4 regions of the Dongshaea marina genome follow, and region 4 is predicted to be linked to each of the others. Evidence: predicted binding sites of a transcription regulator. Region 4 holds the regulator's gene; each other region holds the start of a gene.
The links. The regulator sigma-54, encoded in region 4, starts transcription at its own class of promoters, with help from an activator protein. The targets are predictions, from matches to a motif close to TGGCACNGTTTTNGCTT.
Positions count from the first base shown of each region.

Region 1: a site for sigma-54 is predicted at 1,921-1,937, ahead of DB847_RS04825 (flagellar assembly protein T N-terminal domain-containing protein). Genes of this name have one in related genera too.
Region 2: a site for sigma-54 is predicted at 1,992-2,008, ahead of glnA (glutamate--ammonia ligase). Genes of this name have one in related genera too.
Region 3: a site for sigma-54 is predicted at 2,485-2,501, ahead of fliE (flagellar hook-basal body complex protein FliE). Genes of this name have one in related genera too.

Region 1 covers NZ_CP028897.1:971,368-975,582, reverse strand. The annotation lists gene flgN (flagellar protein FlgN) at 1-228, shown strand, start outside; gene DB847_RS04835 (LPP20 family lipoprotein) at 715-1,188, opposite strand; gene DB847_RS04830 (FlgO family outer membrane protein) at 1,198-1,887, opposite strand; gene DB847_RS04825 (flagellar assembly protein T N-terminal domain-containing protein) at 2,010-3,173, shown strand; tRNA gene DB847_RS04820 (tRNA-Arg) at 3,224-3,300, shown strand; gene DB847_RS04815 (HNH endonuclease) at 3,621-4,215, shown strand, end outside.
Region 2 covers NZ_CP028897.1:4,569,420-4,573,634, forward strand. The annotation lists partial or broken gene typA (translational GTPase TypA) at 1-1,777, opposite strand, end outside; gene glnA (glutamate--ammonia ligase) at 2,055-3,464, shown strand; gene DB847_RS21400 (DUF4124 domain-containing protein) at 3,551-4,090, shown strand; gene glnL (nitrogen regulation protein NR(II)) at 4,205-4,215, shown strand, end outside.
Region 3 covers NZ_CP028897.1:1,025,193-1,029,407, forward strand. The annotation lists gene DB847_RS05080 (sigma-54-dependent transcriptional regulator) at 1-1,323, shown strand, start outside; partial or broken gene tnpA (IS200/IS605 family transposase) at 1,512-1,837, shown strand; gene fliE (flagellar hook-basal body complex protein FliE) at 2,539-2,853, shown strand; gene fliF (flagellar basal-body MS-ring/collar protein FliF) at 2,863-4,215, shown strand, end outside.
Region 4 covers NZ_CP028897.1:379,605-383,819, reverse strand. The annotation lists gene lptC (LPS export ABC transporter periplasmic protein LptC) at 1-525, shown strand, start outside; gene lptA (lipopolysaccharide transport periplasmic protein LptA) at 497-1,021, shown strand; gene lptB (LPS export ABC transporter ATP-binding protein) at 1,029-1,754, shown strand; gene DB847_RS01975 (RNA polymerase factor sigma-54) at 1,826-3,301, shown strand; gene hpf (ribosome hibernation promoting factor) at 3,328-3,615, shown strand; gene ptsN (PTS IIA-like nitrogen regulatory protein PtsN) at 3,620-4,066, shown strand; gene rapZ (RNase adapter RapZ) at 4,074-4,215, shown strand, end outside.

The sequences.
Region 1 (4,215 bases), 590 kb from region 4:
GAAACACTCCAGGAGCAACATGCCAAAGAGCTTGAAGAGGTTCGTCGTCAGCTCGAAAATTGCCAGAAAGAGAATGCAGTCAATGGCGAAATCATCGAACGCAGCCTGAGTACCACCAACCGCCTGTCACAACTCCTGACCCGCCTGCAGCACCCTGATACCATGACCTATAGCAAAAAAGGCACAGCCCAGGGTGGCACCCTGTCAGGCAAAGGGATCAAGGCCTGAGCCTTAAACTAATCCTACAAGCTCGAATATATTTTCCCCTCCCCTCATAGGCTCTATTGATGGTTCAACTGTGAACCAGTATCTCCTGAAAATGCTCTGCTTACGATGCAATCACACCATTTAGTGATATCAGTCTTTATTGGGTCATATTTCAGATCTATTGCTGATATTTAAGATGAGTAAGTTTTAACATCATCGAACTGGAATGAGCTATCAGGGATGGCAGCACGGCAATAGAGACTCCGGAAGTAAGTTACAACCTGAGTAACGCACACGAAGCAAAGAGCTAAGCGGGAAAAGAGTCTCATGGAAGAGGCCCGGATTCACAGCGTGTCGCTCATGATTGAGCCAGACACCACAATAGATGTAATTCCCCCCCATCTAACCATAGCGGCAGTTTCCTGCCGCCTAAAGAACTCCTACAGCAGGGACATAAAAAATCCCGGGCAGAGTGCCCGGGATTCTTGCAGTACGTATAACCTCCACTCAGAAGCGCCTTGTCGCAGCTCCCTGGGATGAACGTCCACCAAAAGCACCCTGAGTCAACTGATGAACAAGCTTCATATCGAGCTCCAGGCGAGTGACATAGACATTGTCCAGGGCATAGCTCTGCACAACCCTGGCTCCCCGCACCAGGCCATCGACCGAGGCCTGAAGCTGGCTATCTTTTTGAACCACGTTGCCCAGGCGGGTTTGACCATGAACCCTCTGGCCATAGACCTGTTCGCTCAGTTCACGATATGCATCAAGCTTAGAGGCCCGAATCGCCTGCAGCATCTTTTGTGTCTTGGAGGGGCCTGGTTGTTCCAGGATAGGTGCGTAACCCACAGCTGTCAGCACCGGAAGCTCTGCAGGAGCATAGGCCTTATGTTGATCGGACGATGAAAAAATCCCGCTCAATGAAGAGCAACCACTCAGAAGCAGGATCCCCCCCGCCACCAGCCACCCTCGGTAAAACATAGTTTACTCCTAATGTGTGAGCTCCACACTGTGCCCGCTACCATTAAAGCGCATCTCATCGCGACTCAGGTGACCACCTGAGGTGGTCACGGAGCGACCGCGCATCTCATAGGGGATCAACACCATATCGGGAAGAAATCCCTGAGCGGTTGCATCTACAAACTTGCTCTCAAGCTCGATGATCCGGGTATTGATCAGGATCCCATTACCACTTTGAGACATGGTACCGGTCAGGATCCGCCGGATGGGTAACCGTTTGGCCAGGTCTTTCCAGTTTCGACTCAATACAAAGTCTCCCTTGGGGGTGATCCGGATGTTACCGGTCAGCTTGTAATCGACCACTGGCAATCCGCGGCGATGCAATTCGTGGATAAAACTCTCGGCCAACTGCTGCCCCAGATTGTTGGTTCGCTTCAGGGTCGTCAGATCAACAAAGGAAGCAACGGCGATCGGCGATTGATTCTCCTTGTTTACATCATTCCCTAGCAATTGGTCGGCCATATCAGACACAACCTGATTAATTTCGCTTTGAGGGGGGATCCTTTCCTTCTCTTCCTGAGGTACCGGCTTGGGCTGGACCGGTGGGGGTTCAGGTTGACTACTACAGGCACTAAGCCCGAGTAACAACATCAGCATGATGCTCAGGGTCTTCATCTTATTACCTCCGGCAGGCCATCTGATCTCTCTATCGGTCACCATGGCCAATTCTTGAGAATTTAAAACCATTAGAGCAGGCACAAATTCTGCTTATATCCAATAAATAGCTGACACCTTGGTTTAACTGTATGCAAAAAAGATGCTTATTGCTTATGCTCCTGCTGATGTTTATGCAATCAGCCTATGCCGCATGGTTTCAGGGCGTCGGTTCAGCCCCCATCATCAATGGTGATAAGGCGTTTGCCCGGGAGCAGGCGATGCGCCTGGCTCTCAAGCAGGCTCTGCTAAAATCTGGCTCCTCAATCTCCAGCCTGCAACAGGTCGAGGATGGCATCCTGACTCAGGATACGATTCAGATCCGCAGCAACAGTGAGATAAGAGGCTATGAGATCACCTGGGAGAGAGTAATCAACGGCAATATGTTGATTGGCGTCCAGGCCGACATTACCCCCGAGCTTTCCAGCTGCAAGGGCCCTAGTTATGCAAAGTCCCTGGTGTTGGCACGTTTTCGAACCGAAAATCCGACCCAGGCACGCAATGGCCAGCTCTTTGAGCTCAATCGAGCCATTTCAGGCTATCTGCACCAGCTACTGGCTGAATCAACAGCCGATCTGGTGACCCACCCCTGGCTGGATCACAACCTGAATCTCAATCCAGACAAAATTCTGACTCGCCAGGACCGAAACCCCGAGCAGCTCCTGAGTATCGGACGAAATAGTGACAGCCAATACGTCCTGTTCGGGGTGATCCGAGATATCGCGCTGCTGGACAAGTCACGCCTGTCACTCACAGTTCCCGAAACCTGGCTCAACCGGGATGCCTGGCTGGACAAGGTGCGGATCGACAAACGCTCCCTGGCCCTGCAGGTCTATCTTTATGACAGCTATCACGGCACCCTGGAGATGGAGCGCCTCTATCAATTTACCCAAAAGTGGGATTTTAACGATACCGCCAAAGTCGATGTTTACAGTAATAATTTCTGGAGCAGTAAGTTTGGCCAGACCACGGCCCAGCTGCTGGACCAGGTGCAGATGGATGTGCTTGATTTTCTAAAATGCCGCAAGCCCCAGGGACGGATCATCCGGGTCAGCGGGGAGAAGTTGGAGATCAATCTGGGGCGACGCCACGGCCTCAAGGTCGGCGATAAGCTCAGGATCAATCATCAGGCATCCTTTATCGATCAAAGTGGCCTGTTCCGTGACCTGCAACGTCCCATTCGAGCCCAGATGGAAGTTGCTCATCTGCAGGAATATAGCGCAACACTGGTCCCGGTGAACAAATATCCGGCAACCAACATCCAGATCCGCGATCTGACCCTGATTGATTGAGTAAGATGGCTTTTCAAAGCCCTTAAATTCAGTATAATCAGCAGCACACGGCTCCCGTAGCTCAGCTGGATAGAGCAGGCCCCTCCTAAGGGCAAGGTCGGACGTTCGAATCGTCTCGGGAGCGCCAAGAATATCAAGGGGTTACAGCACATCGCGCTGTAACCCCTTCTTCATTTTTGAGTTAGGGGTACACTCAGGGGTACACAGTTACAAAAGTGAAAACCACTTCAAGCTATCACTCACAAACGAGCTAACCTTTTGCTGAGTGATAATGCACCTGCAAAATCGGCATCTCTGTTTCTCATTCTTTCAAGTTTGCAGTATTGTACGGCTCAGAGTATCTAACACCTATATGACTTATATGACCACAATCCCCCAGTTACTCCCGGCTCTATACTCGATAACACCCAGCTATGTGACATATTTGGATGCAGCCCTCAAGGTGGCATGCGCCGTGCGCATAAGACCAACACGTTGGTTATCATCTCAAACCACGTTAAATCTATTTATGATGATCGTTGGGAAGGTAATACTCTCCATTACACAGGCATGGGGACAAACGGTGATCAGAGTTTATCTTTTGCACAAAACAAAACTCTCGCAGAGTCAGGAAGCAACGGCGTAGGGGTTCACTTATTCGAAGTATTTCGAGACAAAGAATACACCTACGTTGGAGAGGTGACTCTTTGTGGTAGCCCTTACCAAGAGCCACAACCTGATGTAAACGGTGACAGCAGGCTTGCTTATATTTTTCCGTTGAAGGTGGCATTAGGTAGTAGGGTTGTATCTCAAGACAATCTGCAGGCACTAGAAAAAAAGCGCTCTAAAGCGGCAAAAGCTCTATCAGATGAAACCCTAAAAGAGAGAGCAGCAAAAAGCCGAAAGCAACCTGGCACATTCAAGCAAGAAGCTACTCAATATGAGAGAAGCATTTGGGTAGCCGAGTATGCGAAGAGGCAGGCAGGAGGTATTTGCCAACTTTGTTTACAGCCTGCGCCATTTCACAACGCCAAAGGTGAGCCCTACCTTGAGACTCATCATA
Region 2 (4,215 bases), 840 kb from region 4:
GTCAGAAGCTTCTTACGAATTCGGATATGCACTGGAGTCACCTCGACTAGCTCATCATCGTTAATGAACTCGAGAGCCTGCTCCAGGGTCATGCGGATCGCCGGGGTCAGCTGGATGTTTTCGTCGGTACCTGAGGCACGAACGTTGGTCAGCTGCTTGCCCTTGAGGACGTTCACCGTCAGATCGTTGGTACGGGTGTGGATCCCCACAACCTGCCCCTCATACACCTGCTCACTTGGACCAATCATCAGCTTACCGCGCTCTTGAAGGTTCCATAGCGAGTAGCCCAGCGCCTTACCGGTTGCATTGGAGATCAAAACCCCGTTACTACGCTGGCCGATCTCACCCTCTTTACGCGGTGCATAGTGGTCAAAGCTGTGATAGATGAGGCCGGTTCCAGAGGTCAGGGTCATGAACTCGGTCTGGAAACCGATGAGGCCACGACTTGGGATGATGTAGTCGACACGGATACGCCCCTTACCATCGGGCAGCATCTGCTGCAGTTCACCCTTACGCAGGCCCAGCTGCTCGATCACTCCCCCTGGAACTCCTCAGGGATATCCACGGTTAGAGTCTCATACGGTTCCTGTGTCTGTCCATCGATTTCACGCATGATCACTTCAGGGCGGGATACCGCCAGCTCGAAGCCTTCACGGCGCATGTTCTCAATCAGGACACTCAGGTGCAGCTCACCACGGCCTGAGACGCGGAACTTATCGGGATCGTCCATCTGCTCAACACGCAGGGCCACGTTGTGCTTGAGCTCCTGCTCCAGGCGCTCTAAGATGTTACGTGAGGTCACGAACTTACCTTCCTGACCGGCAAACGGAGAGGTGTTTACCTGGAAGGTCATGGTGACGGTTGGCTCATCAACGCTCAGGGCTGGCAGAGCTTCAACCTGAGACTGGCTACAGATGGTATCGGAGATCTTAAGATCGCCCAGTCCTGTGATCGCAACGATATCGCCGGCACTCGCCTGCTCAACCTCGTTACGCTCCAGTCCGAGATAACCCAGCACCTGGCCAACCTTACCGTTACGGGTCTTGCCCTCTTTATCGATGATGCTGACCTGCTGGTTGGGCTTGATGGTGCCGCGCACGATACGGCCGATGCCGATAACCCCAACATAGGAGGAGTAATCCAGCTGAGAGATCTGCATCTGCAGCTCACCGGCAGGATCGGCCTGTGGCGCAGGGGCCTTCTCAACAATCGCCTCAAACAGAGCCGTCATATCTTCGGTCTGTTCCTCGGGATCCATCGCAGCATAACCGGCCAGAGCTGAGGTGTAGACCACAGGGAAGTCCAGTTGCTCATCGGTTGCACCCAGGTTGTCAAACAGATCAAACACCTGATCGATAACCCAATCCGGGCGTGCACCGGGACGGTCAATCTTGTTGACGACAACGATAGGCTTGAGGCCACGAGCAAATGCCTTCTGGGTGACGAAACGTGTCTGAGGCATAGGACCATCGACCGCATCTACCAGCAGCAGTACCGTATCGACCATAGACATTACACGCTCAACCTCACCACCGAAGTCGGCGTGTCCCGGGGTGTCTACAATATTGATGCGGTAATCTTGCCAATTGATCGCTGTGTTCTTAGCGAGAATGGTAATACCGCGCTCTTGCTCCTGTGCGTTAGAGTCGAGGATCCTTTCCTGACCTTCGTTGCTGCGCTCTAACGTTCCAGACTGTTGTAGCAATTTATCTACCAGAGTAGTTTTGCCATGGTCAACATGAGCAATAATCGCGATATTTCGCAGTTTATCTAACATTCCCGCCTCAGAGTCTTTCAGTTGAATAGGATAAAAAGAGGCAGTATTGTACTGATTGATCGAAAATCTGCCTAGAAAAAACTCAATCTATTGCACAATCCCAGTTGCACCAAGATGGACACCACTCTAGCGCATTGCACCAACAAGGTGCATGAGACAGGCTGTTTAAAATTTTCGATTTTGTTAGTGGTTGATTTTAAAGGATTTTAAAAGGTGGCACGGTTTCTGCAAAGAATCTGCTAGTTACTATTTTGCATACGGTCGAGGAGGACCCTGCATGTCAATCGAAGCAACTCTTCAGCTCATTAAAGAAAATGAAATCAAGTTTGTTGATCTGCGTTTTACCGATACCAAGGGTAAAGAGCAGCACGTTTCTATCCCTGCACACCAAATCGATAGCGACTTTTTTGAAGATGGCAAAGCGTTTGATGGCTCCTCCATCGCCGGCTGGAAAGGGATCAATGAGTCAGACATGCTGCTGATGCCGGATCCAACCACTGCTGTGGTGGACCCCTTCACCGAAGAAAATACCCTGATCGTTCGTTGTGACATCGTCGAGCCCGAGACTATGCAGGGCTATGACCGTGACCCTCGCTCCATCGCCAAGCGCGCCGAAGCCTTCATGAAGGCCGAAGGGATCGCCGATACCGCACTGCTGGGGCCTGAGCCTGAGTTCTTCATGTTCGATGATGTGCGTTTTCACACCGACATCTCCGGCAGCTTCTACCGCGTCGATTCAGAAGAGGCAAAGTGGAACTCTGGCAAGAGCTATGAAGAGGGTAACCTGGGTCACCGTCCCGGAATCAAGGGCGGCTACTTCCCGGTTGCACCGGTTGACTCCTCTCAGGATATCCGTAGCTCCATGTCTATGGTGATGGAGGAGATGGGCCTGGTGGTTGAAGCTCACCACCACGAAGTAGCAACCGCAGGTCAAAACGAGATCGCAACCCGCTTCAACACCCTAGTGAAAAAAGCCGACGAGCTGCAGATCTATAAGTATGTGGTGCACAATGTTGCTCACCTGTTCAACAAGACCGCGACCTTCATGCCCAAGCCGCTGGTCGGTGATAACGGCTCCGGGATGCACTGTCACATCTCACTACAAAAAGATGGTGAAAACCTGTTTGCTGGGGACGGCTACGGCGGCCTGAGTGAAACAGCGCTGTTCTTTATCGGTGGAGTCATCAAGCATGCTAAGGCGATCAACGCCTTTGCTAACGCTTCAACCAACTCCTACAAGCGTCTGGTTCCGGGCTTTGAGGCACCGGTAATGCTGGCCTACTCGGCTCGTAACCGCTCCGCTTCGATTCGGGTACCTGTGGTTGCTTCCGCCAAGGCGCGTCGCATCGAGATCCGCTTCCCGGATCCGACGGCTAACCCATATCTTGCCTTTGCAGCCATCGCGATGGCGGGTCTGGACGGGATCCACAATCGCATCCACCCGGGCGAGCCTATGGATAAAGACCTCTATGATCTGCCACCAGAAGAGGCGGCTGAGATCCCAACGGTTGCAGCCTCATTCTGTGAAGCTCTGGACTGTCTGGATCAGGATCGTGCGTTCCTGACCCGTGGTGGGGTATTCTCTGATGACTTCATCAACTCCTATATCGAGCTTAAGCGCCAGGAAGTTGAGCTGCTGAACGTCACGACTCACCCAATCGAGTTTGATCTCTACTACTCAGTTTAAACTGACCCTTTGGGAGGCCGGTACAATCTGGCCTCCCCAATTCTCCCACCGCCTGCTAATCTCATAAAAAACAACTGAAAATTGCTATGAACAGATTCAGCATCGCACTCTTGATCACTCTGCTACTGCCCTATCACCTGGTGTGTGCTAACGCCATCTACAAATGGGTTGATAAGCAGGGAGTCACTCACTTTACCGATACCCCGGTCTCGGGAGCAGAAAAAACCGATGTCAGACCCTCTATAGCAGCAAACATTCCTAAGGTTATCTCGGAGCCTGTAGTTGAGCAGGCCAAGGCAACAAGCTATCAATTATCACTGCTCCAGCCCAAAGATCAGACAACGATTCGCAACAACCAGGGGAATATTGCGGTCACCAGCAAGATTGCTCCCATGCCAAAAAGCTATCGCATGCAAGTATTTGTCGATGGGGCCTTGTTTAAGGAGATAAAAAATCAAACCTCTGTCTTGCTCAGTAATGTGGAGCGAGGGGAGCATCAAATCCAAACAAAACTGCTCTCTGATGATGGAGTACTTGAAGCTGAATCACCTGTTGTTACCGTGTATCTGCATCGGACCTCGATTCACGCACCGGCCAGGACCCCAAGAGCCGGAGTGGCGAACTAAAGATTCCGGGTTTTGTAAGCCTGCAAACGATTCAATAAATCAATGACTTGCAATCAGGCTACCAGGTCTGCAATCTGATACTATCCTAAACCAATCTGCCAACGGGAGAAGGCTGTGGGCCACAG
Region 3 (4,215 bases), 650 kb from region 4:
AGAGAAGCACTGGTAGATACTCTGATGCTGGCTGGATACGCTTGCCAGCAGGTCGATAGTGGTGAGTCGGCTCTGATTGAGCTTGGGCAGAGCCGCTTTGATATGGTGATCTCAGATATTCAGATGGGTAAGATCGGGGGCCTGGAGCTCCTTAATTCGGTCAGGCGCAGTTATCCGGGATTGCCGGTGCTGCTGATGACCGCCTATGCCAAGATAGATGATGCGGTCAAAGCGATGCGCCAGGGCGCCATTGATTATCTGGCAAAACCCTTCTCTCCCGAGGTTCTTCTCAACCAGGTTGGACGTTACCTGCCGCCCCATAAGGTTGAGGATAAGACCCCTATCTATGGCGATCCCCAAAGTGAAGAGCTGCTGGCGCTAGCCTCCCGGGTTGCGACGACCGATGCCACCGTAATGATCACAGGTCCCAGTGGGACCGGAAAAGAGGTCCTGGCCCGTTATATCCATCAGCAATCGATTCGTGCCGATCAGCCCTTTGTGGCGATTAACTGTGCGGCGATTCCTGAAAATATGCTGGAGGCGACCCTGTTTGGCTATGAAAAGGGCGCTTTTACCGGGGCGATTCAGGCGTGCCCGGGAAAGTTCGAGCAGGCCCAGGGAGGAACTTTGTTGCTGGATGAGATCTCAGAGATGGATCTCAATCTTCAGGCAAAACTCTTACGGGTACTCCAGGAGCGTGAGGTTGAACGCCTGGGTGGACGTAAAACCATAGCTCTGGATGTGCGGGTATTGGCGACCAGCAACCGCGATCTCAAGCAGTGTGTGAGTGACGGTGATTTTCGTGAGGATCTCTACTACCGGCTCAATGTGTTTCCCCTGCGCTGGCTGCCTCTATGTAAGCGTCCTGGGGATATTCTCCCCCTGGCGGAACATCTCCTAGAGCTACATGCCAGGGAGCAGGATCTTGCTATTCCTGAGCTCACTCCTCAGGCACAGCAAACCCTTGTGGGTTATCACTGGCCGGGAAATGTGCGTGAGCTGGATAACGTGATGCAACGTGCTTTGATCTTGGCGACAGATCGATCCATCGAGGCCTCACACCTTATTCTTGAAGAGGCACAGGAGACCTCCGGTTTATCTTTACAATTTAAAGCTGAGTCCGTGTTAGAGAGTCTCAAAGAGGCCGACGATTTTCGGCTCGGGGGTGAGCTCAGGCAGCAGGAGCAGCAGATTATCTTGGATGCCCTGCAGCGCTTTGAGGGTTGCCGTAAGGAGGTGGCTCAGGCCCTTGGGATCAGCCCGCGAACTCTGCGCTATAAGCTTGCCAAGATGCGCGAGTCCGGGATTGAGATCCCATCCTGAATCGGTAGGCTGGGCTCAGACTTAAGCCTTTTGATTTTGCTGCAAATGGGGGAGACACTGTCTCCCCCATTTGATTGTCACCCCTAAACCACCGCCTAAGGCGGTGGTGATTGTAAAATCGAGGCTATAGCCTGAAGAGTGCCCATGCTAGAAATGGCCTGCTTATTCACCACAATAAGAGGTCTAACATGGGCGATTACAGAAGTTCATCACATGTCTACTGGCGTTGCAAATATCATATCGTTTGGACTCCGAAATACCGTTTTAAGATCCTAAGAAACAAGGTCGGGAAGGAGCTTTATCGGAGCATTTATATCCTGTGTAATATGAAGGAATGTGAGGTTCTGGAGCTGAACATTCAGTACGATCATGTTCACTTGGTTGTGATAGTACCTCCTAAGCTATCGATATCAGGGTTGATGGGGACTTTGAAGGGGAGGACAGCAATCAGATTGTTCAATAAGTTTCCTCATATACGGAAAAAGCAATGGGGAACCACTTTTGGGCAAGGGGATATTTCGTAGATACGATAGGGGTAAATGAGGTAATAATCAGGAGATATGTTCGCCACCAAGATAAGCAGGATATTGAGCATGAGCGACAGCTCGGCTTGCTCGATTGAAGCCTATTGCCCCCTTCCAGGGGGCTTCTAAGAAAGCCACCTTCTAAGAAGGTGGATGTTTACTATAGCCGTTACCAGCTTTTAGCTCGTGAGTGGGATCTCCTCTCCACTTAAAGCAATTCAACCACATGAGTTTAATCGGGAGCCGGTCCTGCCCAATCGGTTAGAGCATTTTTGGTTTAATCCGGGTAGTTATTCGCGCCCCTCAAGTTCAAGTGCTGCTTTGAGCTTTGTTAAGCTGACCTTCTGCAGCAAGGGCGGAGTTGTAAAGCAGCGTAGCGAGAAGCAGAGATGCTGAACTGGAAAAGATTATCAGGGAAGATAATCGATGCAGTAGAGCAACATGGATGTGACTTGCGAGTCAGCGATCAAAGTCAAAGCTGCTTTCATGAGATGAACCGGTTTATCCGGAAAAGGCTCTAGCCCGGCTCTGTAGGCTTAACTCCTTCATGTTTAGAGATTTACCCGGAGCGACAAAAAAGAGTCACTCGGGATAAGGTGTGAGCTTAACTTTCTGTTTATTAATGTTTTTTTTAGTTTGGCCCCGCTTTTGCTTTATCTGGCATAACGCGTTATGTGCAGGAGTGCGTGTGATGGATATGAAAGTAGATGCATTGATTCGTGAGATGCAGGCGTTGCAAAGCCAGGCCTCCGGCAAGCCAGCTGAAGCGGTCCCGGCAACCGAGAGTGACTTTGGTCAGTTGCTCAAAGATGCAGTAGATAAGGTAAACGGGATGCAGCAGCACACCAATGATCTGCGGACCCGCTTTGAGCTTGGCGATCGCTCCATCAGCCTGGCTCAGGTGATGTTGGCGGGGCAAAAGTCCAGCATCGCTTTTGAAGCAACCGTACAGGTGCGCAACAAGCTGATAGAAGCTTATAAGAATATTATGAGTATGCCGGTGTAATAGGGGGCAATAGTGTCTGATCAGCTGAACGATAATATGTCTCTTGATGATGGCGGAGCGATCCCCGACCTGGAACGCCATGAACAGGCTAGCTCCCCCCTGAAGATGCTCAGTAATACAGACATTCTGCGTCAGGTGACCCTGATCTTGGGGCTAGCGATCTGTCTGGCGATCGCCGTGTTTATTCTGCTGTGGGGCAAGGAGCCTGACATGCGCCCCCTGGGGACCTATCCCACCCATGAGCTGATCCAGGTCCTTGATTTCATGGACAAAGAGAAACTCCCCTATAAGCTTGATGGCAATACGGTGATCGTGACGGCCCAAAGTTATCCCGAAATTAAGCTGGCACTGACCCGCTCCGGAACCGTGACCGAATCGGCCGGTGGTGAAGATATCCTGCTGGGAGAGGGTGGGTTCGGCGTCAGCCAACGGATGGAAAAAGAGCGCCTCAAGCTAAGTCGTGAGAAGCAGCTGGCCCATGCCATAGAGCAGTATACCAATGTCTCTAAAGCCAAGGTTCTTCTGGCCATTCCCAAAGATAATGTGTTTGCCCGGCATCAGCGCAAGCCCAGTGCAACGGCGGTACTGGTTGTTCGCAAGGGAACCAGTCTCAAGCAGGAAGAGGTAGACTCAATTGTTGATACCATAGCATCAGCGGTGCATGGTCTTGAACCCTCCCGGGTGACGGTTTCGGATCAAAATGGACGACTCTTAAGCTCTGGCTCTCAGGATCCGCTCGCCTCGAGAACTCGCAAAGAGTTCGAGATGCAGCAGGCCAAAGAGCATGAATATAAGCAGAAAATCGATTCAATCCTGGCGCCGGTGCTGGGGATCGGTAACTACACCGCAGAAGTGGATGTCAAGCTCGACTTTACCCAGAGTGAGCAGACCCGTAAAACCTTTAACCCGGATCTACCAGCCCTGCGCTCTGAGATGACGGTTGAGGATCAAAGCACTGATGGCACCCTGCGTGGTATTCCGGGTGCTCTGACCAATCAACCCCCCCTTGAGTCGGATATTCCCGAGCAGGCGGCTGGTGGGGGAGCCGAGCAGCAAAAGGCTCAGAGTGGTCGCAATCATAAAGAGGCGACTCGAAACTACGAGCTGGATACCACTATAAGCCATACCCGTCGTCCGGTGGGAGGCATTGAACGGCTGACGGTATCGGTTGCGGTCGACTATACCCTGACTACACTCGCAGATGGAAAGGTTGAGCGTGAGCCCAGAACTCAGGCGGCCCTGGAGACTTATAGGCGCCTTCTGAAAGGGGGGCTTGGTTTTGATGTGAATCGTGGCGACACCCTGGAAGTGGTAACCATCCCCTTTAATCGGCCCGATCTGGATCCGGCTCCTGAGCTACCA
Region 4 (4,215 bases):
GCTGTCGCACTGGGATGCTGGCGCTATTTTACCCCGGCCCAAAAGCAGGTTGCCGAAATCCAGGTCGAGAGTAAGCTGCCAGATTCAGAGGCGAAAGATATCCTCACCACTGAATATGGGAAGAATGGGCTGATCAACAAGACATTCTTTGCGAGCGAGGCGAAGTACTACCAGTCTCAGAGCCGCAGTGACTTTGTCCAGCCCAAGATCACCATGTTTGATGCAACCGGCAAGCCTCAATGGTCGCTCAAGTCTAAGCAGGGAACCCTGATCCAGGATGTCAGTGCCCATATGCAGGGAGATGTGGTCGGCAAAAGCCTGCAACCAAACAACTATCTCAAACGTCTCAACACAGATGAAGCAACCCTGGATCTTAAAACCAACATAGTGACAGGGGATAAGCCGGTCGTCATCTATGGCCAGGATGTCACGACCCGCGGGGTTGGCTTCGTCGGTAACCTAAACAAGAAAACACTCAAGATTCTGGATGACGCACATGCAATCTATACGACTCCGAACCGCTAGCCTGCTGCTGATGCTGCTGGCTCTACCAGCACTGGCCAAGCAGTCCGATTTTCAAAAACCTGTGGATGTGGTCTCCAAAACCCAGTTTGGCGATATGACTGCGGGCACCCTGACCTTCAGCGGCAATGTGGTGATCCGTCAGGGCACCATCTTAGTTCACGCAGATAAGGTGATCGCGGTGCGCGATAAAGAGGGTCAGATCAAGACCATTACCGCCTATGGCAAGCCTGCTACTTTTCATCAGCTGATGGATGATGGAAGACCGGTCGACGGCCGGGCCGATACCCTGCTCTATCAGGTATCCAAACAGCTGGTGACCCTGACCGGAGAGGCTCAGGTCAAACAGCTGGAAAGTGAAGTCACCGGCAACGTAATTACCTATCAGATGGATAAACAGCAGATCAACGCCCAAAGCAAGGGCAAACAAGATCGCGTCCATACGGTGTTTATTCCGAATCAGTTCAAAAAATCCGATACCAAGCAAAGCAACAAATGAGGTCACTATGGCGCTGTTAACCGCATCAGGTCTGCAAAAGAGTTACAAGGGTCGGATGGTTGTTCAGGATGTGAGCCTTTCGGTTGCAACCGGGCAAATTGTCGGCCTGCTGGGTCCTAACGGAGCCGGGAAGACCACCTCGTTTTACATGATCGTCGGCCTGGTACAGCGGGATAACGGCAGCATCTGCATCGACGAACTGGATGTCTCGACCGAGCCAATGCATATCCGTGCCCGCCAGGGGATCGGCTACCTACCTCAGGAAGCCTCAATCTTTCGCCGCCTGAGTGTTGAACAAAATCTGATGGCTGTTTTAGAGACTCGTCGGGATCTCGATCATGGAACGAGACAGCAAAAGATGGAACAGCTACTTGAAGAGTTCAATATTACCCATATTCGCGGTAGTCTAGGAATGAGCCTCTCCGGAGGTGAGCGCCGCCGGGTTGAGATCGCAAGAGCCCTGGCTGCAGAGCCAAAATTTATCTTGCTCGATGAGCCCTTTGCCGGGGTAGATCCGATATCTGTGTTGGATATCAAAAAAATAATTGAGCATTTACGGGACCGGGGGCTTGGGATCCTCATTACTGACCACAATGTAAGAGAGACACTGGATGTTTGTGAAAAGGCTTACATTGTCAGCCATGGTAAGCTGATAGCGGAGGGTACACCTCAGGAAGTGCTGGCAAACCAACAGGTCAAGCAGGTCTACCTGGGAGATCAATTCAGTCTATAGTAAAAGCAAGGGCGCAGACCCGGGCTGAAAGCGGATCAGAAAGCCATAACAATAAGGAAGCACAGTCCTAAATGAAGCCATCACTGCAGTTAAGAATTGGTCAGCAGCTGACCATGACTCCACAACTTCAACAAGCGATCCGGCTGTTACAGCTCTCAACACTCGATCTGCAGCAAGAGATCCAGGAAGCGCTCGATAGCAACCCCCTGCTGGAAAACGAAGAGAGCCAGGAGCAGGATGCAGATCAAGCCCGTGAAGAGTCCCTTTCTGCAGACACCGAGACTGAGCACCAAAGCGAGCTGGAGATCAAAGAAGCATTGGATCAGGAGCAGCTCTCTGACGACTTGCCTGTAGATACCACCTGGGAAGAAGCCTACAGCGCCGGAGCAAACACCCCGGCCGTCTCGATTCGCGATGATGAACGAGACTCCATGTTCCAGGGGGAAACCACCCAGAGCCTGCAGGAGCACCTGCTCTGGCAGGCCAGGATGACCCCTTTCACCGATGAGGAATCCGCCATTGCGCTGGCGATCATCGATGGCATCGATGAATCCGGCTACCTCAAGCAGGAGCTGGAGGATATCCAGGAAGCGGTCAGCAGTCCCAATGAGGAAGAGCCGATCTCCATCGAGGAGATCATAACGGTCCTCAAGCGAATTCAGCACTTCGATCCCGTCGGAGTCGCGGCTCGCTCGGTTCAGGAGTGCCTGCAGATCCAGCTCAACAACTATGACTCTTCGACCCCCTGGCTGGAGCAAGCCAAACAGGTGGTCGAGCAGCACATGGATCTGCTGGGCCAAAGAGATTTTCGCCAGCTACAGCGCAAGATGCGCCTTAAGGAAGAGGAGCTGCGCGATGTCCTGGATCTGATCCAGCATCTTGAGCCCCGCCCCGGTAACCGGATCGTCTCCAGTGCATCGGCCTATGTGATTCCGGATGTCTCTGTGATCAAGCGCGGTGAGCGCTGGGTGGTAGAGCTTAATCCCGACGCTGTACCCAAACTAAGGGTCAACGAGCAGTATGCGGCCATGGTGCGATCTGCCAGTTCCCAGGCCGATAGCAAGTTTATTCGCTCTCACCTTCAGGATGCCAAATGGCTGATCAAAAGCCTGGAGAGCCGCAACGAAACCCTGCTCAAGGTCGCCCGCTGTATTGTGAACTATCAGCAGCAATTCTTTGAGCATGGGGAAGAGGCGATGAAACCCATGGTACTCAATGATGTGGCTGAGGCTGTCGAGATGCATGAGTCCACCATCTCCAGAGTGACCACCCAAAAATTTATGCATACCCCACGGGGTGTGTTTGAGCTTAAGTATTTTTTCTCCAGTCACGTCAGTACCGAGAGTGGCGGAGAATGTTCATCAACCGCAATTCGTGCATTGATCAAAAAACTGGTCGCTGCAGAAAATCCAGCCAAGCCGCTGAGTGATAGCAAAATTGCCAAGCTGCTGGCTGAACAAGAGATCAAGGTGGCAAGACGCACGATTGCCAAATATCGGGAATCTCTGGCGATACCACCTTCTAACCAACGAAAACGCCTGGTGTAAGCATCAGAAACAAAAGGAAGACGTTTATGCAGATTAATCTGACTGGTCACCACGTAGAAGTTACCCCTGCACTCAGGGACTATGTTGAAAACAAATTCACCAAGCTGGAGCGCCGCTTCGACCACATCAATCAGGTACATGTGGTTCTCAACGTAGAAAAACTCGATCAGATCGCTGAAGCCAATCTTCATGTTAATGGCGGCGAGATCTTTGCCAATGCCTGTCACCAGGACATGTATGCCGCTATTGATGGCCTGATCGATAAGCTGGATCGGCAGATCATCAAACACAAAGAGAAGATGTCTCACAAATAACATCATGAATCTTATTGAGCTACTCACACGGGACTGCACGCAAAGTGCTGTCCCGTGCCGCAGTAAAAAGCACGCTTTTGAAATCATCAGTGAGCTGGCGGCCGAGAATCTGGATCGTCCCGCTCTACCGATACTCGAAGCCCTGCTAAACCGGGAGAATATTGGTAGCACGGCGATTGGTCAGGGGATCGCCATTCCTCATGGCCGACTCGCCGATCTGGAGCAAGCGACCGCGGTGCTGATCACCTTGCAGGAGCCTCTGGATTTTGATGCTCTGGATGGTCAGCCTGTCGACCTGCTATTTGCCCTGCTGGTTCCTGAAGATCAATGTCAACTACACCTGAAAACCCTGTCACTCATCGCCAAGACTCTTAATCAAAGATCCTTTAGCCAGAAACTCAGAAACGCCAAAGATAGCGAGGAGCTTTATGAGCTCATCACTTCAGCGTGAGGCCATTATGAAACTAGTCACCGTCAGCGGTCGCTCCGGATCAGGAAAAACCGTTGCCCTGAGAGTTTTAGAAGATCTTGGGTACTACTGCGTCGATAACCTTCCCGTAGTCCTGCTGCCCGAGCTCCTCAATACCCTGCGGGGGAAAT